3 regions of the Acidovorax sp. T1 genome follow, and region 3 is predicted to be linked to each of the others. Evidence: predicted binding sites of a transcription regulator. Region 3 holds the regulator's gene; each other region holds the start of a gene.
The links. Region 3 encodes FNR, which switches genes on or off when oxygen is low (the NO sensors DNR and NnrR bind a similar motif). Its sites were predicted from a motif close to TTGATNNNNATCAA; they were not measured.
Positions count from the first base shown of each region.

Region 1 (7,367 bases), 840 kb from region 3:
TGAACACCTTCGTGGTGTTCCTGTCGCGCGTGATCGGCTACGCGGTGGACAGCTTCCTCAACAAGAACAACGAGAACCGCTCGGGCCCAGGCATCGGCTATATGGTCACCACCGTGGTGCTCGATATCGTGCTGGGCTTTGTGGCTGCCATCATCGTGGCCTGGTTTTCGCGCCAGCGCGAGTTCCGCGCCGACGCCGGTGCCGCCCAGCTCATGGGCCGCCGCCAGCCCATGATCAACGCCTTGGCCCGCCTGGGTGGCATGCACCCCGCCGAGCTGCCCAAGAGCATGGCGGCCATGGGCATTGCCGGTGGCATCGGCAAGCTGTTCAGCACCCATCCGCCGATTGAAGAGCGCATTGCCGCGCTGCAGAACGCACAGCAGCAAGGCTGATCGGGTTCCCTTTTCGGCCCTTCCCAAGGGAAGGCCGCTGCAGCGCTTTGCGCTGCAGCGGCCTTTTTATTGCCAGTTGGGCAGGCAGATCTTGCGGAGATTTAAGAGGGTGTAACTTTTTGTCGATAAGCTGGGGACTGCCTGCAACCCAATGCCGCGTAGCGTCGCGCCCAGGTTTTTGTTGACTTTTATTCTCTTAAGAACGCTTTATGTCCATCTCTCACGCACGTGTTGCGGTCCGCCTGGCCCTGGCCTTTGGTGTTGTCTGTCTGGTCATGTCGCTGTCAGCGGCCATAGGCATTTGGCGGCTGGCTGACTTGCAGGACATTGCCGATGACCTGGGCGGTGCCTCGTCCGAGCGCGCGTTGTTGGCGCGCGAGTTGCACGCTATCGTGGTGCTTAGCTCAGTGCGCGCCGAAACCCTGCTGGAAATCGACAACCCCACCTATGCCGCACGCATCGATGCAGACCGCAAAGTCACGTCGGCCCGATCCTCTGAAGTGCGCAAGCGGCTGGATGCACTGGCGGCAGACCCGCAATCCCAGGCACTGTTCGATGCCATTGACAAGTCGGGCAACGGCTTCCGTGCAGTGCGTGACGACCTCGTCAAGCGCCGCAAGGCGGGCGAAGCCCTGCCGCCAGACGCCATTGCCAACCAGCTACGGCCTGCAGCCGACGCCTATGCTGCATCGGTGAACAAGCTGGCCGAGTACCAGCGCCAGCGCGTGGCCGAGGCCCGCGAGGCTGCAGCCCGCAGCGAAAGCCAGGGCATCACGCTGCTGGCGGCGGGCTCGCTGGTGGGGCTGCTGCTGAGTCTGGCCTGCGCCTGGTTGCTGTCTCGCTCCATCCTGCAGCCTCTGGCCCATGCGTCCGAGGTGACCGACCGCATTGCCGAAGGCGACCTCACATCCCCCGTGCAGCAGCCGAAGGCGGGCAGCCGTGACGAATTGCAGGCCCTGCTGGCACGCCTGGGTGGTATGCAGGCACGGCTGGCCGAACTGGTGGTGGGCATGCGCCAGGCCAGCACTTCGGTGGCCGGCGCCAGCAGCGAGATCGCTGCGGGCAATAGCGACCTGTCGGCGCGCACCGAGCAGACGGCGTCCAACCTGGAAGAGATCGCCGCCAGCATGGAAGAACTGCTGGCCACTGTGCGTCACAGTGCCGACGCCGCCGCGCAGGCCAGCCACCTGGCCACGGGCGCGAGCGATGTGGCCCGCCGGGGCCGCGAGGCGGTGGACCGCGTGGTGGGCACTATGGACGGCATCGCGCTGTCGTCGCGCCGCATTGCCGACATCACGAGCGTGATCGACGGCATTGCGTTCCAGACCAACATTCTCGCGCTCAATGCGGCGGTGGAAGCTGCCCGTGCGGGTGAACAGGGCCGTGGTTTTGCTGTTGTGGCCAGCGAGGTGCGCAGCCTGGCCCAGCGCTCGGCCACCGCGGCCAAGGAGATTGGTGGCCTGATCGGCGACAGTGTGCGCCAGGTCGATGAAGGCGCGAAGCTGGTGCATGCCGCGGGCGACACCATGGGCGAGATTGTCGATTCCGTCCAGCAGGTGGCCACCATCATTGGCGAGATCAGTACGGCGGCCCGTGAGCAGACCACCGGCCTGAGCCAGGTGGGCGAGGCGGTCTCGCAGCTCGACCAGATGACTCAGCAGAATGCGGCGCTCGTGGAGGAGTCTTCGGCCGCTGCCCAGGGCCTGCGCGCGCAGGCGCAGCAACTGGCGGAGATGGTGGATGCGTTCCGGTTGCCTGCTGCAGCGGGCGGCGTGAGAGCGCTGCATTAAAGCCCGGGATTGTTGATGGACGCGGGGCTTTGCCCGCAGCCCCGGCGCCCTGCATTGAGGCGCAGGGTTAGCGCACCATGAGGCCCATCCAGGGCCAGTAGGTCAGCGCAAAAATCACCAGCAGCACCGAGCCCACCACCGTGATCATGAAGCCGGTGCGCACAAAATCACGGGCCTCGAAGGTGTCGGTGCCGTAGGCAATCATGTTCTGTGGCGCGTTCACCGGCAGGATGAAGCCGAAGCTCACCACGAACTGCAAAATCATGGTCATGCCCACGATGTTGATGCCCGGCGTCTGCACGGTGGACAGCACGCTGATGATGATGGGAATCATGGTGGACGCCAGCGCCGTGGCACTGGCAAAGCCCAGGTGGATGACGATCAGAAAGCCCGACAGCAGCATCAGGATGGCGAATGCCGAGGCCATCTGCAGGCCCAGGTTGGTCACGATGAGTTGCGCCAGCCAGCCAGCGGCCTTGGTCTGCAGCAGGGCCGAACCCACGCTGATGCCCACGGCAAACAGCACCACGGTGCCCCAGGGGAAGCCCTTTTGCGACTGCTTCCAGTCCATCACGCCGATGCGCGGAAACAGCATCAGCGCCACGGCTGCGATGGTGGTGGAGGTGGTGTCAAAGCTGTGCAGCACCTTTTCGGTGGACCAGAACCCCAGCAGCGCCAGCACGATGGCCAGCAGCTTCCACTGGTTCACCGTCATGGGGCCCAGCTCCTGCAATTGCTTGCGGATGGTTTCCTGGCCCCCGGCAATCTCGTGCATTTCGGGCTTCATCATGCGGGTCATGATGAAGAACAGCGCCACCGTCAGCAGCGCGGCAAAAGGCGCTGCGGCCACGAACCATTCGCCCCAGGTGATCTGCGCGCCCAGCTGTTTTTCGATGAAGCCGATGGCCACCATGTTCTGTGCGGCGGCGGTCTTGATGCCCACGTTCCAGATGCTGGCGGTCTGCGCCGTGGTGATCACCAGCAGGCCGGCGAAGCGGCTTTTTCGGTCCACATTGAAGGCCAGCACAAAGCCCATCATGATGGGCATCAGGCAGGCCACGCGGGCGGTGGTGCTGGGCACGATGAACGACAGCAAAAAGCCCACGATCATGGCGCCAATGACGATGTGGTGCGTCTTGGCCCCCACCTTGGAAAGCACCGTGAGCGCGATGCGCCGGTCCAGCCCGGTGGCCGTCATGGCCGAGGCAATGAAGCACGCCGCCGCCACCAATGCCACGGCACTGTTGGCAAAACCCGAGAGCGCCAGGCTGAGCGAAGCCCCGGTGCCCATGGCGGTGGTCATGCCCGGCTTGGCGGCGCTGGGCGCGTAGGCCAGCAAAAAGAGCATCAAGGCGCCAATGACCACGGCGCTGACCGAATAGTCGAGCGCCTCGGTCATCCACACGATCACGGCAAACGCCAGAATGGCCAGCATGTAGTGCCCGGCCAGCGGCAAGTCGGCAGGGGTGGGCAGCAGCAACACGGCCACCATGGCCGCCAGAGCCGCCCACAGCCCAAAACGTTTGATCAGCCCCGCTGGCGCGGGGGGCGATGCGGGAAGGGGTGTTGCGAGCGGTGCGGTCATGGGTGGGTCCTGTTGCGTGGCAACCTTGCCACCTGCAGTGTGCCGCCCCGGTGCGTCTGCGGTTTGATGGATGTCAAGAAACGCGGCGGCCCCGCGGTGGCCGCGCCGCTTGCGAAACCGCCGTTGTCAGGCCGCCGCGCCCAGCAGGCTGCGTGCCACGGCCTCGCCCACCTTGATGCCGTCCACGCCCGCCGAAAGAATGCCTCCGGCGTAGCCTGCACCTTCGCCGGCGGGGTACAGGCCGGCGGTGTTGGGGCTTTGCAGGTGGTCGCCGCGGTCGATGCGCAGCGGCGCCGACGTGCGCGTCTCCACGCCGGTGAGCACGGCGTCGGGCATGTCAAAGCCCTTGATCTTGCGGCCGAACACGGGCAGGGCCTCGCGCATGGCTGCGATGGCGTAGCCGGGCAGTGCGCCCTGCAGATCGCCCAGCGTCACGCCGGGTTGGTAGGACGGCTGCACGCTGCCCAACTCTTTCGATGGCCGGCCGGCGATGAAATCGCCCACCAGCTGGCCGGGCGCGCTGTAATTGCTGCCGCCGAGCACATAGGCGCCCGATTCCAGCTGGCGTTGCAGCACGATGCCCGCCAGCGGGTGGTGCTGGCCGGCGGCCAGGGCCTCGACGCCGTGCGTGGCGCCCAGCGTGGCTTCGTAGGCCGCAGGGTCGCGCGGATAGTCGCGCGGATCGATGCCCACCACCATGCCGGCATTGGCATTGCGCTCGTTGCGCGAATACTGGCTCATGCCGTTGGTGACCACGCGGCCCGGCTCGCTGGTGGCGGCCACCACGGTGCCGCCGGGGCACATGCAAAAGCTGTACACGGCCCGGCCATTGGCGGCGTGGTGCACCAGCTTGTAGTCGGCCGCGCCCAGCAGCGGGTGGCCGGCGTGGCGGCCCCAGCGGGCGCGGTCGATCACGCCCTGCGGGTGCTCGATGCGAAAGCCGATGGAAAACGGCTTGGCCTCCATCTGCACACCCCGCTCGTACAGCATGGCAAAAGTGTCGCGCGCGCTGTGGCCCAGCGCCATCACCACATGGGAGGCAGCGAGCGCGGTGGTTTCGCCCGTCGCCTGGTTCAGCACCGTCAGGCCGCGCAGGTGGCGGCCTTTTGCACCTTCTTCCACGATCACGTCCGTCACGCGCTGCTCGAAGCGGATCTCGCCGCCCAGCGCGATGATCTGCGCGCGCAGGCTCTCCACCACCTTCACCAGTTTGAAGGTGCCGATGTGCGGATGCGCCACGTACAGGATTTCTTCGGGCGCACCGGCCTTGACGAACTCGGCCATCACCTTGCGGCCCAGGTGGCGCGGGTCCTTGATCTGGCTGTAAAGCTTGCCGTCGCTGAACGTGCCCGCGCCGCCTTCGCCAAACTGCACATTGCTTTCGGGGTGGAGCTCGCGCTTGCGCCACAGGCCCCAGGTGTCCTGGGTGCGTTCGCGCACGTTCTTGCCGCGCTCCAGCACGATGGGTTTGAAACCCATCTGCGCCAGCACCAGTGCCGCGAAGATGCCGCAGGGCCCAAAGCCCACCACCACCGGGCGCAGGGGCAGATGGGCCGGGGCCTGGCCCACGGGCTGCCAGGCCATGTCGGGCGTGGGCTGGATGTGCGGGTTGCCTGCGAATTGGTCGAGCAGGGCGGCTTCCTGCGCGGGGTCGGCAAGTGCGATATCGACGATGTACACCGCCAGCAGATCGGCTTTGCGCGCGTCAAAGCTGCGCTTGAAAACCTGCAGCGTGGCAATGCCGGCGGCATCGGCCAGGCCCAGCGCCTGCGCGGCGAGTGCGCGCAGGGCGGCTTCGGGCTGGGTGTCGGGGTTGGGGTCGGACGGCAGCGCAGACAGCGGCAACCGGATTTCAGAAAGGCGGATCATGGTCTTGCGGCCCGTGGTTATCGGGCGAAGGGCAATGCAGGGGAGGGGAGGGGGATTTTACCGGCCGCATCCAACGGCCTTTTCTCGGTTAAGCCGGCAAAAAGCCTTCCACCGACAGATAGCGCTCGCCCGTGTCGTAGTTGAAGCCCAGCACGCGGCTGCCCGCGGGCAGTTCGGGCAGTTTTTGCGCAATGGCGGCCAGCGTGGCGCCGCTGGAGATGCCCACCAGCATGCCTTCCTCGCGGGCGCTGCGGCGGGCGTATTCGCGGGCCGGCTCGGCATCGACCTGGATCACGCCATCCAGCAGGCTGGTGTCCAGGTTCTTGGGGATGAAGCCCGCGCCAATGCCCTGGATGGGGTGGGGCGCGGGCTGGCCGCCGCTGATGACGGGCGATTGCGTGGGCTCCACGGCAAACACCTTCAGCTGCGGGAACTTGGCTTTCAGCACCCGCGCCACGCCCGTGATGTGCCCGCCGGTGCCCACGCCGGTGACCAGCACGTCCAGCCCGTCGGGGAAGTCGGCCAGGATTTCTTGCGCCGTGGTGCGCACATGCACGTCGATGTTGGCCGGGTTCTCGAACTGCTGCGGAATCCACGCCCCGGGCGTCTGGGCCTTGAGCTCCTCGGCACGGGCGATGGCGCCCTTCATGCCTTTTTCGCGCGGCGTCAGGTCAAAGCTGGCGCCATAGGCCAGCATCAGGCGGCGGCGCTCGATGCTCATGCTGTCGGGCATCACCAAAACCAGCTTGTAGCCCTTGACGGCCGCCACCATGGCCAGGCCCACGCCGGTGTTGCCGCTGGTGGGCTCGATGATGGTGCCGCCGGGTTTCAGGGCGCCGGATTTTTCGGCGTCTTCCACCATGGCCAGCGCGATGCGGTCCTTGATCGAGCCGCCGGGGTTGCTGCGCTCGGACTTGATCCACACGCTGGCGCCCGGGCCAAACAGGCGGTTGATGCGCACATGCGGGGTGTTGCCGATGGTTTGCAGGACGTTGTCGGTTTTCATGGGGAGTCTCCTGAAAAAAGAGGGGGTGTCCGCGCATTCTGGACCAGTTGATCGCTCATTCGGAGCATATGGATATGCCGATCGGGGGATAATCGCCCCCGTGAAGCGCGCCAGACCGCCGCTGGTGCAATCTGGGAAACCAGGCACTGGAGGAACGTCCGGACTGCACAGGACAGCGTAGCAGCTAACGGCTGCCCACCGTGAGGTGAGGATCAGAGCAACAGAGACGAGTTTGGGAGTGGAGCAACCCTTGGGTGTTCTGTGGGTCGCCGGCGCAAGCCGGTGCCGAATGGCGGAAGCCAGTCGGTTCTCGGCGTAAGCCGAGAAAGCCCACAGCCACCTTGGGCGCTCCGCGCCCAAGGTGAAACGGGCAATCTCTACGCGCAGCAATACCAAGTAGGCCAGCGTTGATGTGGTTCCGCAGAGCTGGCGGGTAGGTAGCATCGAGCCGTGGTGGCGACACCCGGCCCAGAGTAATGGCGGTCACGCCGCTGGCCTTCGCAAGAGGGCCAGTGGTGCACAGAATCCGGCTTATCGGCGCGCTTCACACTTTTCATGAAAACAGGCGCTGGCGCTTATCCAGAAAGCGCTGATAGCTATCGTATGGATAGCGTCATGCCCTGCTAAAACCGCTCCCACGGCTGCAGATAGCGCCACTGCCCCTCGGGCACCTTGGCCAGCGGCACGCGGCCGATGCGGATGCGCTTCATGGCCACCACCGACAG
Region 1 covers NZ_CP021648.1:3,318,833-3,326,199, reverse strand. The annotation lists gene htpX (protease HtpX) at 1-392, shown strand, start outside; gene CCX87_RS15480 (methyl-accepting chemotaxis protein) at 602-2,182, shown strand; gene CCX87_RS15475 (DASS family sodium-coupled anion symporter) at 2,250-3,767, opposite strand; gene CCX87_RS15470 (NAD(P)/FAD-dependent oxidoreductase) at 3,894-5,636, opposite strand; gene cysK (cysteine synthase A) at 5,725-6,642, opposite strand; RNA gene rnpB (RNase P RNA component class A) at 6,745-7,192, shown strand; gene CCX87_RS15455 (rRNA pseudouridine synthase) at 7,266-7,367, opposite strand, start outside.
Region 1: CCX87_RS15475 (DASS family sodium-coupled anion symporter) is a predicted target of FNR. The motif match lies at 3,831-3,844, and genes of this name have one in related genera.

Region 2 (7,367 bases), 700 kb from region 3:
GCATGGCCGGCAGCCGCCTGCCGATCGCCGTGGCGCATGGCGAGGGCTATGCCAACTTCAAATACCGCGGCAACGCGGCGCAGGCCATTGCGGCCATGCGTTTTGTGGACAACCACGGCGCGGCCACCGAGCAGTACCCGTTCAACCCCAACGGCAGCGCGGGCGGCCTGACAGCGGTGACCACGGCCGACGGACGCTTTACGGCCATGATGCCGCACCCCGAGCGCGTGTTCCGCAACGTGCAGATGAGCTGGACCAGTGGCGACCCGAGTGCCCTGAGCCCCTGGATGCGCATCTGGCGCAACGCCCGCAAGTGGGTGGGGTGATCGTTTTCTGACCGGCCGGGCTGCGGGCCCGCGCCATGCGAAAAGGCTGGGTCCTCGTGGCCTGGCCTTTTCGCTTTTGGGGCGGGTTGACACGGTCAGTTCGGTCATTTCAGTAATCTATTGCGCTGCGCGCCGCCCGCAGTCCATGCAACCGGCGCGGCCCAGGTCAGTGCCACCGTGGAACTGGCTTTGCCAGGCCACGGGTGGCGTCCCCTTGGGGGGAAGACGCGAAGCGGCTCAGGGGGGCACCTTAACCCTTGCGTTGGTACACCAGCAGGCGCCCCTTGTAGGCTGGCAGATCGCCCCGCACCGGGTGGTCCAGCCGCTCCTCGACCACTTCGAAGCGGTGGGCTGCCATCTGCTTGTGGAATGCCGCGCGGTTGCCGCGGTTGGGGTCCACGATCCAGATTTGTGCACCCACGCCCGCGTGGCGGTCGATGAAACCCGCCAGCGTGGCGCGCGCATCGCGCTCATACAGCACATCGCTGCCCATGATCAGATCAAACTGCCCCTGCACGGCGCTGGCCTCTGGCGGCGCCTCGTCTTCAGATGCGGCTGGCGCGCCCCATTGCCCCGTGCGGTATTTCATGGGCGGCAAGGCGTTGAGCCGCAGGTTTTCCAGCAAGAAGGGATTGGCCAGCGGGTGGCAGTCGCTGGCCGTCACATCGATGCCGCGGCGGTGGCACACCAGGCTGGCCAGCCCCAGGCCGCAGCCGATTTCCAGCACCCGCTCGTTCGTGCGCAAGGGGCGCAGGGCCATGCGCGCCGCCAGCTGGGCGCCTGAGGGCCACAACAGGCCAAATATTGGCCAGGCCGCCGACGAGATGCCCAGGCGTTCTGCCGCGCCCAGAGGGTCAAAAAATTGCTGGTGATCGCGCAGCGAACGGATCAGCAGGTTGTCCACGCCCGCAATCGGGACGCTTTCCTGTTTGGTGAGATAGCCTGGCATGGCGGGGCGCGAAGCCCATGTCAGGGGACCCCGAAGTGGTGGGTGAGCCGCCGAGTATGCGCTTGCCGGCGCCCGCTGTGTCCCGGCCCGTTGGTGGGACATGCGGCAGCGGGCTGCATGGGTTGCCACGGTGCGTTGCTATAGTGCACGCCACGCAGCGGATCTGACGGTTGCCCTTGACCTGCTCCCGCTCGTTTTCACCTGTTTTTACAAGGAATTTCCATGGCCGCTGGCAGCCTTCTCGCATTGTTGGACGATATTGCGACCATCCTCGACGACGTGGCCCTCATGACCAAGGTGGCGGCCAAAAAAAGCGTTGCCATGGCCGATGACGTGTCGGTCATGACCAAGGTAGCGGTGCAAAAAACGGCGGGCGTGCTGGGCGACGATCTGGCGCTCAATGCCCAGCAGGTCACGGGTGTGCGTGCCGACCGCGAGATTCCGGTGGTCTGGGCCGTGGCCAAGGGGTCGCTGGTGAACAAGGCCATCTTGGTGCCGGCGGCGCTGCTCATTAGCGCCTTCGCGCCCTGGGCGGTGACGCCGCTGCTCATGGTGGGCGGCGCCTTCTTGTGCTTCGAGGGGTTTGAAAAGCTGGCGCACAAGTTTCTGCACAGCCCCCACCAGGACGAGGCCGCGCACGAAAGCCATGTCCAGGCCAACGCCAATCCGGCCGTGGACCTGGTGGCTTTCGAAAAAGACAAGATCAAGGGCGCCGTTCGCACCGACTTCATCCTGTCGGCGGAAATCATCGCCATCACCCTGGGCACGGTGGCGGGTGCGCCGTTTGTGCAGCAAGTGGCCGTGCTCGTGGGTATTGCGCTGGCGATGACGGCGGGGGTTTATGGCCTGGTGGCGGGCATCGTCAAGCTCGACGACCTGGGGCTGTGGCTCAACCAGAAGCCCGGCGCTGCAGCCCGTGCGCTGGGCGCGGGCATTGTGCGCTCCGCGCCCTGGCTGATGAAGGCCCTTTCGGTGGCGGGCACGGCGGCCATGTTTCTGGTGGGCGGCGGCATCCTGGTGCACGGGGTTCCCGCGGTGCACCATGCCGTGGAGGCCATGGGCGCCGCGGCGGCCCTGTGGCCTGTTGGCGGCCTGTGGGCGGTGCTGGTTCCCAACCTGCTGAACGCGGTCATCGGCATTGTGGCCGGTGGCCTGGTGCTGGCGGGTGTGACCCTGCTGACCCGGCTGCGCAAGGGCGCCACGGCACATTGATGCCTGGGGGGGCCGGCAACACCCTTTGGGGTAACTACCAAGAGTTTGACCTGAGGCAAGGTTGACCATTTTGCTAACAGGCTCAATGGCGGTACGGGGGTCGTCCCCGTTCAACCGCATCGAGTTCTGTATGAAAAAAAATCTGCTGGCTGTCGCCGTTTTGTGTGCAATGACCTCTGGCGCTGCCTTTGCGCAGCAAGCCGAAAGCCCCTGGCTGGTGCGCGTGCGCGCCGTTCATCTGGACAGCGCCAACAAGGACAGCACGGGCCTGGGCCTGTCGGTCAACAACAAAACGATTCCTGAAGTGGACATCACGTATTTCTTCAACAAGAACGTGGCCGCCGAGCTGATCCTCACAGTGCCGCAAAAGCACGACCTGCGTTCCAACGGCACCAACATTGGCAGCCTCAAGCACCTGCCACCCTCGCTGCTGCTGCAATACCACTTTGATGCCCCCGGCTTCAAGCCCTATGTGGGCGCCGGTGTCAACTACACGCGCTTTTCCAGCGTGAACCTGCCCGCCGGCGTGGACATCGACCGCAACAGCTGGGGCGGTGCCCTGCAGGTCGGCGTGGACATTCCGCTGACCAAGAACCTGTCTCTGAACTTTGACGTCAAGAAGGTCTACATCCAGACCGACGTGTTCGCTGGCGGCGCCAAGGCGGGCACCTTCAAGGTCGATCCCGTGCTGGTGGGCGTGGGCCTGGGCTGGCGCTTCTGATGCCAGGGCGCTGAGCGAGCGGCGCCTTGTCAAACGACCCCAAGGTGAACGGGCTGGCGCTTGCGCCGGCCTTTTTTTTGGGCGATTCCCGTTGGGCAGAAGCGGTGCAGCAGACTGCGCGTTTTGCGCAGCGGTGAAGGGTTTGCTACTTAAATAATAGCTACTAGCGCTTGATGGTATTGGGCTGAAGCCGAAAAATAATGGAATTTTTGGAGAGCCCTTGTGATGAAAGGCTGCCCGGTGCAATTCCGTTTCGGTGTATTTCTGCACTTTCCGTCGTTGCTGGCTGTCACCCAGGGTGGGCGCAGTGGGGGTAGCCTGTGGCATCCTTTCCCTCCTGTTGCCAGACGCCCACCGCCATGCCTCCCACCTGCCACAACGACATCACCGACGGCCTGAGCCAGCGCCCCGCACGCATCTCTCCCAAATATTTTTACGACCAGCGCGGCTCGCAACTGTTTGAACTCATCACGCGCCTGCCCGAGTACTACCCCACGCGCACCGAGAACGCCCTGATGCAGGCGCATGCGTCCGACATGGCGCAGCAGCTGGGCACGGTGCGCACGGTGATCGAGCTGGGCGCCGGCAGTTGCGAAAAGGCCCGCGCGCTGTGCCACTGGGTGCGCCCCGCCTGCTTTGTGGGGGTGGACATTTCGGTTGATTATTTGCAGGAGGCCGTGCTGCGCCTGCGCGCGGACATGCCAGGGCTTGACGCGCGCGCGGTGGGCGGCGACATGACCCAGGGCGTTGTGCTGCCCGCCGACATTCCCCGGGCCCAGCGCCTGGTGTTTTATCCGGGCTCGTCCATCGGCAACTTCGACCCGCCGCACGCGCTGGAGCTGTTGCGCCACATGCGCGCCCTGGTGGACGCCGATGGCGGCCTGCTGATCGGCATTGATTTGCCCAAGGACGTGCAAGTGCTGCAGGCCGCCTATGACGACGCCGCAGGGGTGACTGCGGCCTTCAACCGCAACGTGCTCACGCACATCAACCGCCTGATTGGCAGTGACTTTGTGGAGGACCAGTGGGGCCATCGTGCTTTCTTCAACCAGCAAGAATCGCGCATCGAGATGCACCTGGAGGCCCTGGCACCCATCCGCGTGCGCTGGCCGGCGGGTGAGCGCGGGTTTGCCGCGGGCGAGCGCATTCACACCGAAAACAGCTACAAATACCCCCTTGCGGTGTTCACCACCATGCTGGCCCAGGCGGGTTTTTCGCGTGCGCAGGCCTGGACGGACGCGCAGGGCTGGTTTGCTGTGGTCCATGCCCGCCCCTGAACCCTCTGCTTTTGCGTTGTATGGCCATGAATTCCCTGCTTTCCCGTTACCTCGACATTCGCCGCCACACCACCAGCCTGGCAGCGCCCCTGTCACCCGAAGACTGCACCGCCCAGTCCATGCCCGACGCCAGCCCGGCCAAATGGCATCTGGCCCACACCACCTGGTTTTTTGAAACCTTTGTGCTGCAGGCGCACGAGCGCGGGTTTGCGCCGTTTGAGCCCGCCTTCAGGGTCTTGTTCAACTCGTATTACAACGGTGTGGGCGCTCGCCACCCGCGGCCGCAGCGCGGCCTGCTCACGCGCCCCGCGCTGGCCGAGGTGCTGGCTTATCGCGCCGATGTGGATGCGCGCATGCTGCGCCTGTGGCCCACGCTGGCGCACGACGCGGCGCTGTGCGCGCTGGTGGAGCTGGGCCTGCAGCATGAGCAGCAGCACCAGGAGCTGCTGCTGACCGACATCAAGCACCTGCTGTCGTGCAACCCGATGCATCCTGCCTATCACCCTGCGCAGCCCGTGTCCGCCGAACGTGAAGCCGCACCGCCGCTGGTCTGGCATGCATTGGCCGGCGGGATCTGTGAGATCGGCCATGCCGGCGCCGGCTTTGCGTTTGACAACGAGAGCCCCCGCCACCCGGTGTATCTGCAGCCGTATGCGCTGGCATCGCGCCTTGCCACCAATGCCGAGTTTGCCGCCTTTGTGGACGATGGTGGCTACCGCAATCCGGCCCACTGGCTGGCCGAAGGCTGGGACTGGCGCGCTGCCCTGGCGCTGGAGCAGCCCCTGTATTGGCAGCGTGTTGATGCCGCCTGGCACGAGTTCACCCTTTCCGGGCTGCGCCCATTGCAGGGCGAGCAGCCCGTGGTGCACCTGTCGTATTTCGAGGCGGACGCCTATGCCCGCTGGGCGGGTGCGCGCCTGCCCACCGAGGCCGAGTGGGAGCATGCCGCGGCACCGCTTTTCTCAGACACCATGGGCCGCGAGGCTCGAAGCGACATGCTGCACCCCTGCGCAGCGCGGGCAGCGGAGGGTGCAGGCCTGGAGCAGCTGGCGGGCACGGTGTGGCAATGGACGCAATCGAGCTACGCGCCATACCCCGGCTTTCGGGTGGCCGAGGGCGCGGTGGGCGAATACAACGGCAAGTTCATGGTGAACCAGTACGTGCTGCGGGGCGGCTCGTGCGCCACGCCGCCCGGCCATGCGCGTGCCAGCTACCGCAATTTTTTCCCCGCCACGGCGCGCTGGCAGTTTGCGGGTGTGCGGCTGGCGAAAGACTTCGGCTGAGGCAGGCCCGCCCACGCGCGACAGGCGCCGTGGCCTGAGAGGCTGAGAATCTTTTGCGCATGCCCGCTCATCACGCCAAAACGCACCCGCTCGTCGTTGCAAATGCGCGCCATAGCCCGAGCTATGGCTGTGCTTTGCGCCTAGATCGGCTGCGTTGTGGCGCGCTGCTCGGACCCGCGCAAAAAACTCTCAGCCTCTGAATCGCGGGCCGGTTTCACTGGGCCCCGGTGTCTGCCGGGGGCTTGCGCGTTCGGCGTGGCCGGGCTGGGGCTTTGGGGGGCTGCTCTACATCCGTTTCGGCGGGGGCCAAGGGCAATGCGCTGGCTGCGCTGGAGGCCGCTGGCGGCACAGCCTGCGCCTCGGGGGCTGCGGGTGGGGCGACCACGTCGACCGGTGGCGACACCGTCTTGCGGCTGCGGCCACGGCCGCGTGCAACAGGTGCAGGCTCGGCAGATTGCAGTCCGGCAGGGGGCACGGGCTCTGCCATCTGGGCGGGCAGCTCGGCAGGCAGCTCGGCGGCAGGTGGTTGCTGCCGGAAATAGCTGCCCAGCGGCCTTTCACGCGGCGCATCGGCCGGTTCGTAAAAGGCGTGTCGGGTGTCGTTGCCACGGTGCGGTTCGTTGACCACTGCGTCGTTGTTTGGGTGATTCTCAGCGCTGGCCTGAAGCGTTGGCGGCAGTTCGCGCGCAGCGGAGTCCGATGCCTGCCGCGACCGGCCACCGCGTCCCCGCTGGCGCGGCCCGTGGCTGTCAGCGCCGGGCTCTTTGGCGGGTTGGGGCGCGTCCTGCCGGAAGTAGCTGGTGGTGGGCCGCTCTGGTGCCGCGTCGGGCCGCGCAGGGGCAGCGCCGCCGCCACCTTCACCGCTATTGCCATGGCTGCGAAACACGTAGGCGCCTGATTTTTCGTCGCGGCCAAACTCCAGCAGGCCGCGCTCCTGGGCTTCTTCCAGCAGGTTGCCAAAGGCCCGGAAGCCGTAATAGGTCTCGCTGAAATCGGGTTTGCGGCGCTTGATGGCTTCCTTGAGCACCGACGCCCAGATCTTGCCGCTGTCGCCGCGCTCGGAGACCAGTGCATCGAAGGTTTCCACGGCCAGCTCGATGCCCTGGGTGTGGCGCGACTCCTGCGCCTCCTTGCGGTGGCGCTCTTCCTCGGGCGAGCGTCGGGCCACGGGCGCCGCATCGGCGGGCTGGCGCCGGGCGTGCGCACGCTGGCTCTCGCGCACCAGGTCGTCGTAAAAAATGAATTCGTCGCAATTGGCAATCAGCAGGTCCGAGGTGGACTGCTTGACGCCCACGCCAATCACCTGCTTGGCGTTTTCGCGCAGCTTGGAAACCAGCGGAGAGAAGTCCGAATCGCCGCTGATGATGACAAAGGTGTTGACGTGCGATTTGGTGTAGCACAGGTCCAGCGCGTCCACCACCAGGCGGATGTCGGCCGAGTTCTTGCCCGACTGGCGGACATGGGGAATCTCGATCAGCTCAAAATTGGCTTCATGCATGGTGGCCTTGAAGCCCTTGTAGCGATCCCAGTCGCAATAGGCTTTCTTGACCACGATGGAGCCCTTGAGCAGCAGGCGTTCAAGAACCGGTTTGATATCGA
Region 2 covers NZ_CP021648.1:1,776,788-1,784,154, forward strand. The annotation lists gene purL (phosphoribosylformylglycinamidine synthase) at 1-326, shown strand, start outside; gene CCX87_RS08360 (class I SAM-dependent methyltransferase) at 577-1,275, opposite strand; gene CCX87_RS08365 (DUF808 domain-containing protein) at 1,498-2,487, shown strand; gene CCX87_RS08370 (OmpW/AlkL family protein) at 2,618-3,208, shown strand; gene egtD (L-histidine N(alpha)-methyltransferase) at 3,568-4,485, shown strand; gene egtB (ergothioneine biosynthesis protein EgtB) at 4,512-5,768, shown strand; gene CCX87_RS08385 (NYN domain-containing protein) at 5,983-7,367, opposite strand, start outside.
Region 2: CCX87_RS08370 (OmpW/AlkL family protein) is a predicted target of FNR. The motif match lies at 2,533-2,546, and genes of this name have one in related genera.

Region 3 (7,367 bases):
AATTGGTGGGCCGCGACATCTATATCCGCGAGGGTTGCTACAACTGCCACTCGCAGATGATCCGTCCGTTCCGCGCCGAAACCCTGCGCTATGGCCACTACTCGGTGGCTGGCGAGTTTGTCTATGACCACCCCTTCCAGTGGGGCAGCAAGCGCACGGGCCCTGATCTGCATCGCGTGGGTGGCAAGTACAGCGATGAATGGCATCGCATCCACCTGAACAATCCGCGTGACGTGGTGCCCGAGTCCAACATGCCCGCGTATCCATGGCTGGAGAAGAACGCCATTGATCCGGCCGATGTGGCTCCGCGCATGAAGGCCTTGCGGACCGTGGGCGTGCCCTATACCGACGAGCAGATCGCAGCGTCTGCCGCCGACGTCAAGGGCAAGACCGAAATGGATGCCCTGGTTGCGTACCTTCAAGTCATGGGCCGCGCGCTCAAATAAAGGAGATTGGCCATGGACATCACGACCATGCGCATCGTCGCCACCTTGGCATCGATGGCCTGCTTTATTGGCATCTGGCTCTGGGCCTACAGGGGCCGCAACAAGTCCCGGTTTGATGAGGCAGCCCGCCTGCCCTTCGAGCAAGATTGACCTTCACCAGAACGAGAACACCCCATGAGTGACTTCACCAGCAATTTCTGGTCGGTCTTTGTGACCACGCTGACCCTGGTCGGCATCATCGCCTGCGGCATCCTGCTTTGGATGGCGGGCCGCAAGAAAGTGAAGGCCACGGCCGACAACACCACAGGCCACGTCTGGGACGAGGATCTGGTCGAAATGAACAACCCTCTGCCACGCTGGTGGGTGTGGCTGTTTGTCATCACCATCGTCTTCGGCCTGGGTTATCTGGCTGCCTACCCCGGCCTTGGCACCTTCACGGGCAAGCTGAACTGGACGCAACTCGGTGAATACGAGGCCGAAATGGCCAAGGCCAAGACGGAAATCGAGCCCCTGTATGCACGCTTTGCTTCGATGAAGCCGGAAGATGTGGCGGTGGACCCCCAGGCCCATGCCATTGGCGAGCGCCTGTTCATGAACAACTGCGCCCAGTGCCACGGTTCGGATGCGCGCGGCAGCAAGGGTTTCCCCAACCTGGCCGACAACGACTGGCTGCATGGCGGCACGCCCGAGAAAATCCGCGAGACCCTGGAGAAGGGGCGGATCGGCAACATGCCTCCCATGGCTGCCGCAGTGGGTTCGCCGGAAGATGTGCGCAATCTGTCGCATTACGTGCTGAGTCTGTCGGGCAGTCCGCATGATTCTTTGCGGGCATCGCTGGGCAAGTCCAAGTTCGTCTCATGCGCCGCCTGCCATGGCATGGACGGCAAGGGCAATCAGGCCTTGGGCGCCCCCAACCTCACGGACGACATCTGGTTGCACGGCTGGGGCGAAGCTGCCATTGCAGCCATGATCAATAGCGGCAAGGTCAACCAGATGCCAGCGCAAGCCGACAAGCTGACCGATGCGCAGATCGGCGTGCTCGCATCGTACGTATGGGGCTTGTCCAACAAGCCCGTAGCAGCCCGCTGAAATCAGGGCGGCCCCGACCTTGGTGGGGCCGCCCGATATGTTTTTTCTGCTCTTACGGCCCGCACCATGACATCACCTGACAGGCCACTGCGCAAGGTCATCCCCATCGCGGCGGCTACACCCGAGCCATCGGCAGAGGGTGAATTCGTTTCCCTCTACGAGGCGCAAAAGAAGATTTACCCGCGATCGATCAGCGGGTACTTTGCGCGCTGGCGCTGGGTCATGGTGTTTCTCACGCAGCTTGTTTTTTATGGGTTGCCGTGGCTTGAGTGGGGCCAGCGCCAGATGGTGCTGTTTGATCTGGGGGCCCGCCGGTTCTATATTTTTGGACTGGTCCTTTACCCGCAGGATTTCATTTACCTGACGGGGTTGCTGATCATTTCGGCGCTCTCGCTGTTTCTGTTCACGGCGGTGGCCGGTCGCTTGTGGTGCGGATTTGCGTGTCCACAAACGGTCTACACCGAGATGTTCATGTGGATAGAGCACAAGATCGAGGGTGATCGCAGTGCGCGTCTGCGACTGGATGCGAGTCCCTGGACTTTCGAGAAGATCCGCAAGAAGTTCCTGAAGCAAACCGTGTGGGTGACAGTGTCCGTTTGGACGGGATTCACCTTTGTGGGTTACTTCGTGCCGATCCGGGAACTGGGTCCCGAGTTGCTGGCTTTTTCCGGCGGCTGGCAGATTTTCTGGGTGGTTTTCTATGGCTTGGCCACCTATGGCAACGCGGGCTTTCTGCGGGAGCAGGTGTGCAAATACATGTGCCCCTATGCGCGGTTCCAGAGCGCAATGTTCGATCGCGATACGCTGATCGTGACCTACGATGAAGCCCGAGGCGAGCCGCGTGGTCCCCGGGTCAAGACGGTGGATTACAAGGCCAAGGGCCTGGGCGACTGCATCGACTGCACGCTGTGTGTGCAGGTATGTCCGGTGGGCATCGACATCCGCAAGGGTTTGCAATATGAGTGCATCGGCTGCGGCCTGTGCGTGGATGCGTGCAACACCGTCATGGACAAGATGAACTACCCCAAGGGGTTGATACGGTATTCGACCCAGAATGGTGTGCTCAATCGCTGGAGCCAATCGCAAATCCTGCGGCATGTCTTGCGCCCCCGCGTGCTCATTTACACCGCGGTTCTGGTGGCCTTGTGCGTGGGCATGCTGGCCAGCTTGACAACGCGCACCCCCCTGAAAGTGGATATCGTGCGTGACCGTGCCGCCTTGTCCCGCATTGTTGCCGGGGGTAAGCTGGAAAATGTCTATCGGCTGCAAATCATGAATGCCACCGAGGCCGCGCAGCGCTATCGCATTTCAGCGAACGGGCTGGAGGGCCTTGAAGTGGCCTCTGAGCAGGAGGTCGACATTGGCGCCGCAGAATCCCGCTGGGTGGCCGTGCGACTCCAGATTCCTTATGGATCGGCGGCTCCTGGTTCCCATGCGATTCATTTCGATATTTCGGCACTGGAAGGCGGTGGCAAAGTGACCGAAAAATCCATTTTCCTGGTGCCGCGTTAAATGCAGGTCACTGCAGGTCACTGCAGGTTCCGTGGTGTCTTGTGATCTGTATTGCTGACAAGCTGAGGAGGTTTTATGTCATCCAGCCCCGTTGTTGCTTCTGAACCGCAGCCTTGGTGGAAGTTTGGTCATGTCTGGCTGGTGATTGCCGGGCCGGTCATTGTGGTGATTGCCGGATTCGTCACGTTGTGGCTCGCCGTCAGTCGGCCGGACCCTGTCGTTGAGGAAGACTATTACCGCAAGGGAATGGAGATCAACCAGACGCTGGCGCAGCCTGAAAAAAGCCTGGCCCCGGCACTCAAGGCCCGCAACCACGCGGCGACACCTGCCGGGGACCAACCTCGCTGAGATTCAATGCCAGCCTGGTGGATGCACATCACTTCAGAAAAATCTTAGGAGACAAGACGATGTGGAAACAACGCTTGATGTGGATTGCATGGCCTGCCTTTCTGGTGGCGGGCATTCTGGAAATGCTGGTTTTTGCCATGGTGGATCCGCAGGATCTGCATTGGTTTGGCCAGCCATTGACGCTGTCGCGCCAGGGCGTTTATACCCTTGCGTTCTTTGTCTTCTGGATTGTTACCATGCTTGCCAGTGCGCTGACGACACTGCTGTCCATGTCATCCTTTGAACTCAACCGCTGCCCGGTGCCCCCAGAGGCACGGCCGGACGATTGCCACAAGGTTTCATCGTGCCCGTAAGGGGGCACATTTCTGTATGACGATCAGTGGCAGGCCTGCTGATTGTTGACGATGCGCCTGAGGGCCTCGGTATCCAGAATGCGGACATGGCGCTGTTTGACTTCCACGGTGCCGTCCTCCACAAATTTCGAGAACGTGCGGCTCACGGTTTCCAGTTTGAGTCCCAGGTAACTGCCAATTTCTTCCCGCGTCATCCGCAATACCAGCTCGGATTGCGAGAACCCACGGGCGTGCAGGCGTTGCACCAGATTGAGAAGGAACGCAGCGAGGCGTTCTTCCGCGCGCATGCTGCCGAGCAAAAGCATTACACCGTGCTCGCGAACGATTTCGCGGCTCATGATCTTGTGAACATGGTGTTGCAGGGCATTGACTTCACGCGACAGTTCTTCGATGCGATCGAAGGGCATGACGCACACTTCGGCGTCTTCGAGGGCGATGGCATCGCAGGTGTGGTGATCGTTGACGATGCCGTCGAGCCCGATGATTTCACCGGCCATCTGAAAACCCGTGACCTGGTCACGCCCGTCTTCAGTGGCGACGCAGGTCTTGAAAAAACCGGTGCGAATGGCATAAAGAGAGGTGAATGACTCTCCATTGCGAAAGAGGGTGCCGCCACGCTTGATTTTTCGTCGCACAGCCACGATGTCATCAATGCGTTGCAACTGCTGGTCGTTCAAACCCACGGGCATGCACAGCTCTCGCAGGTTGCAGTTGGAGCAGGCGACTTTGATGGTTTGCGGATTCATGGACACTGGAACCTGGTTGGGCCGGGATAGTTGGCTGATGTCTGTTGGGACGCAATTGTCCCGCGCTGCGACCCGGTGGCTGATATGAATCAAATTGTCACCGCTGCGTCCCTTCGTGCTCTTGATTAAGGTCAAGGACGTCGATTGAAGGGTACGGCACAGTACTGGTGCACGCAAGGATATTTTCCCATGACCGCTGTTTCACCAGAACTTCTGCGCCGTTTTGACGTGCCAGGGCCTCGTTATACCTCCTATCCCACCGCGGACCGGTTTGTGGAGGCGTTTGGGCACGAAGACTACGTGCTGGCGCTCTCGCAGCGCCGGGTGGGTACCACGGCCATGGCACTGCCACTGTCCCTGTACGTCCACATTCCGTTTTGCGAATCGCTGTGTTACTACTGCGCATGCAACAAGATCATCACCAAGCACCATGACCGTGCCGATGTGTATTTGCGCTACCTCAGCCGCGAGATCGATCTGCACACAGCCCACTGCGGCACCGGGCAGGTGGTCAGTCAGCTGCACCTGGGTGGCGGCACGCCCACTTTTCTCTCGGATGACGGACTGCGGCAACTCATGGCAACGTTGCGGCGCAGCTTCACGTTCGCGCCGGGTGGTGAGTATTCCATCGAGGTCGATCCCCGCACTGTCACCGCGGAGCGCCTGGCGGTGCTGGCGGAGCTGGGATTTAACCGGCTGAGCTTCGGCGTGCAGGATTTCGATGCCGAGGTTCAGAAGGCGGTGCACCGCATCCAGCCGGCAGAGCAGGTGTTTGCGCTGGTGGAGGCATCTCGCGCTTTGGGCTTTGAGTCGGTGAATGTGGATCTGATCTACGGACTGCCGCGCCAGACGCCCGAGTCGTTCGACCGCACGTTGGCGCAGGTGGCGCAATTGCGCCCCGACCGGATCGCCCTGTATGCCTATGCCCATCTGCCCGACCGCTTCAAGCCCCAGAGACGCATCATTTCGACGGAGCTCCCCGCCGCATCCGCCAAGGTGACCATGCTGTCGCGCTCGCTCGATGCCTTCATGGACGCAGGTTATGTGTACGTGGGCATGGACCACTTTGCCCTGCCTACCGACGCCCTGGCTGTTGCCAAGCGGCAGGGGCGATTGCACCGCAACTTTCAGGGTTACAGCACACAGCCCGACTGCGATCTCATTGCCCTGGGTGTGTCAGCGATCGGCAGGGTGGGGGCCACCTATAGTCAGAACGCCAAGTCGCTGGAGGAGTATTACGACCATCTGGACCAGGGACGTTTGCCGGTGGTGCGAGGATTGGCACTGAACCGCGACGACCTGGTGCGCAGGGCGGTCATCATGGCGCTCATGTGCCAGGGCGAAGTGCAGTTCGAGCCCATGGAGCAGGCGTGGCTCATTGATTTTCGGACGTATTTCGCGCCGGAGCTGGAGCAACTGGAGACCATGGCCGAGCAAGGCCTTGTCGTGCTGGATTCCGAGGGCGTCAAGGTGACGCCCATGGGCTGGTTTTTTGTGCGCGGCATCGCGATGGTGTTTGACCGCTATTTGCAGGCTGACCGCAATCGGGCGAGGTTTTCGCGCATCATCTAGGGTGACCAATCCAACGGAGTATCAGGTTTCATGCTTGCGCCACTCGCCGTAACGGCCTTGATCATGGGGCTCGCCGGAGGGCCCCATTGCTTGGCCATGTGCTCTGCACCTTGTGGTGCGCTTGTGGGTCCAGGGGCGACGTGTTCGATCACCAGTGATGCCGGGGACCTCACCGCTCGGCCGGTGCAGTGGCATCCCCGGGGCGCGCTGCCGCACCGCTTGCTAGCGTTCCACCTCGGGCGCCTGTCGGGTTATGCGGGGGCGGGTGCCTTGGCGGCGCTGGCCATGGACAGCCTGGCTTGGCTGACGCAGCAAACCATGGCCCTAAGTCCGGTATGGACCCTGATGCATGTTGCGGTCATGGCATGGGGCCTGATGATGATGGTGCAGGCGCGCCAGCCTGCTTGGGTGGAGCAGGCCGGACGCACAGCCTGGCGCCGCGTGCAACCCCTTGTCCGTGCACCGGGCGGGCTGATGGTGGCGGGGGTGCTTTGGGCGCTTATGCCCTGCGGATTGCTTTACTCTGCGTTACTGGTTGCAGCGCTCAGCGGGGGCGCGCTGCAGGGCGCTGCCACCATGGCGCTGTTTGGTGTGGGCAGTGGCCTGTGGCTGGTGGGCGGCCCCTGGGTATGGGGCAAGTTGCGTTCACACCTCAATGCCGTGCGGGCGAGTTGGGGAACGCGTCTGGCGGGCGCATTGCTGGTGGGGGTTGCAGGCTGGGCGTTGTGGATGGACCTGGTCTACAAACCCTCGCTCTGGTGCCGGTAGTCGATAGTTTCCAGGCATGAGCGGAGTAGCGCTGGGCAGCAGTCGCAGGTTCTTTCGTCTGTTTTGTGGCGCAGTGTTGCCCGACAGTGCAGCTTTTTGGCTGCGAGTTGCGGGATGGATGGCGAAATGGTGATAATTGCTGTAACCATTGGTGGAATTCATATCACCATGTTTCGCCTCTTATGTCGTGAATTCCTCCCTCTTCATTGATACCAGCCAGCTTCGTGTCGGCATGTACGTTCAGCTCGATTTGGGCTGGATGCGTCATCCGTTCCCGGTGAGCCGCTTTCGCATCGCGTCTACAGACCAGATTGCCACGATCAGGGAGCTGGGCCTCACAGAGGTTCGTTACTTCCCCCAGAAAAGCGATCCGGAAGTGTATGCGCTGGATGCGCTCCCCGGCAACGCGCCCGACACCCTTGACGCGGATTCGGTCGCAGACGCCGTGGCGCACATTTCCGCTGGCGTGGATTCCGTTGCGGCACAGAACCGTGCCCACCTGCAGTTTCAGAACCGGGTGCTGGCCGCGTGCA
Region 3 covers NZ_CP021648.1:2,478,443-2,485,809, reverse strand. The annotation lists gene ccoO (cytochrome-c oxidase, cbb3-type subunit II) at 1-446, shown strand, start outside; gene CCX87_RS11640 (cbb3-type cytochrome oxidase subunit 3) at 459-596, shown strand; gene ccoP (cytochrome-c oxidase, cbb3-type subunit III) at 621-1,535, shown strand; gene ccoG (cytochrome c oxidase accessory protein CcoG) at 1,602-3,047, shown strand; gene CCX87_RS11625 (FixH family protein) at 3,123-3,395, shown strand; gene CCX87_RS11620 (hypothetical protein) at 3,455-3,748, shown strand; gene fnr (fumarate/nitrate reduction transcriptional regulator Fnr) at 3,772-4,494, opposite strand; gene hemN (oxygen-independent coproporphyrinogen III oxidase) at 4,684-6,066, shown strand; gene CCX87_RS11605 (sulfite exporter TauE/SafE family protein) at 6,097-6,834, shown strand; gene CCX87_RS11600 (HD-GYP domain-containing protein) at 7,022-7,367, shown strand, end outside.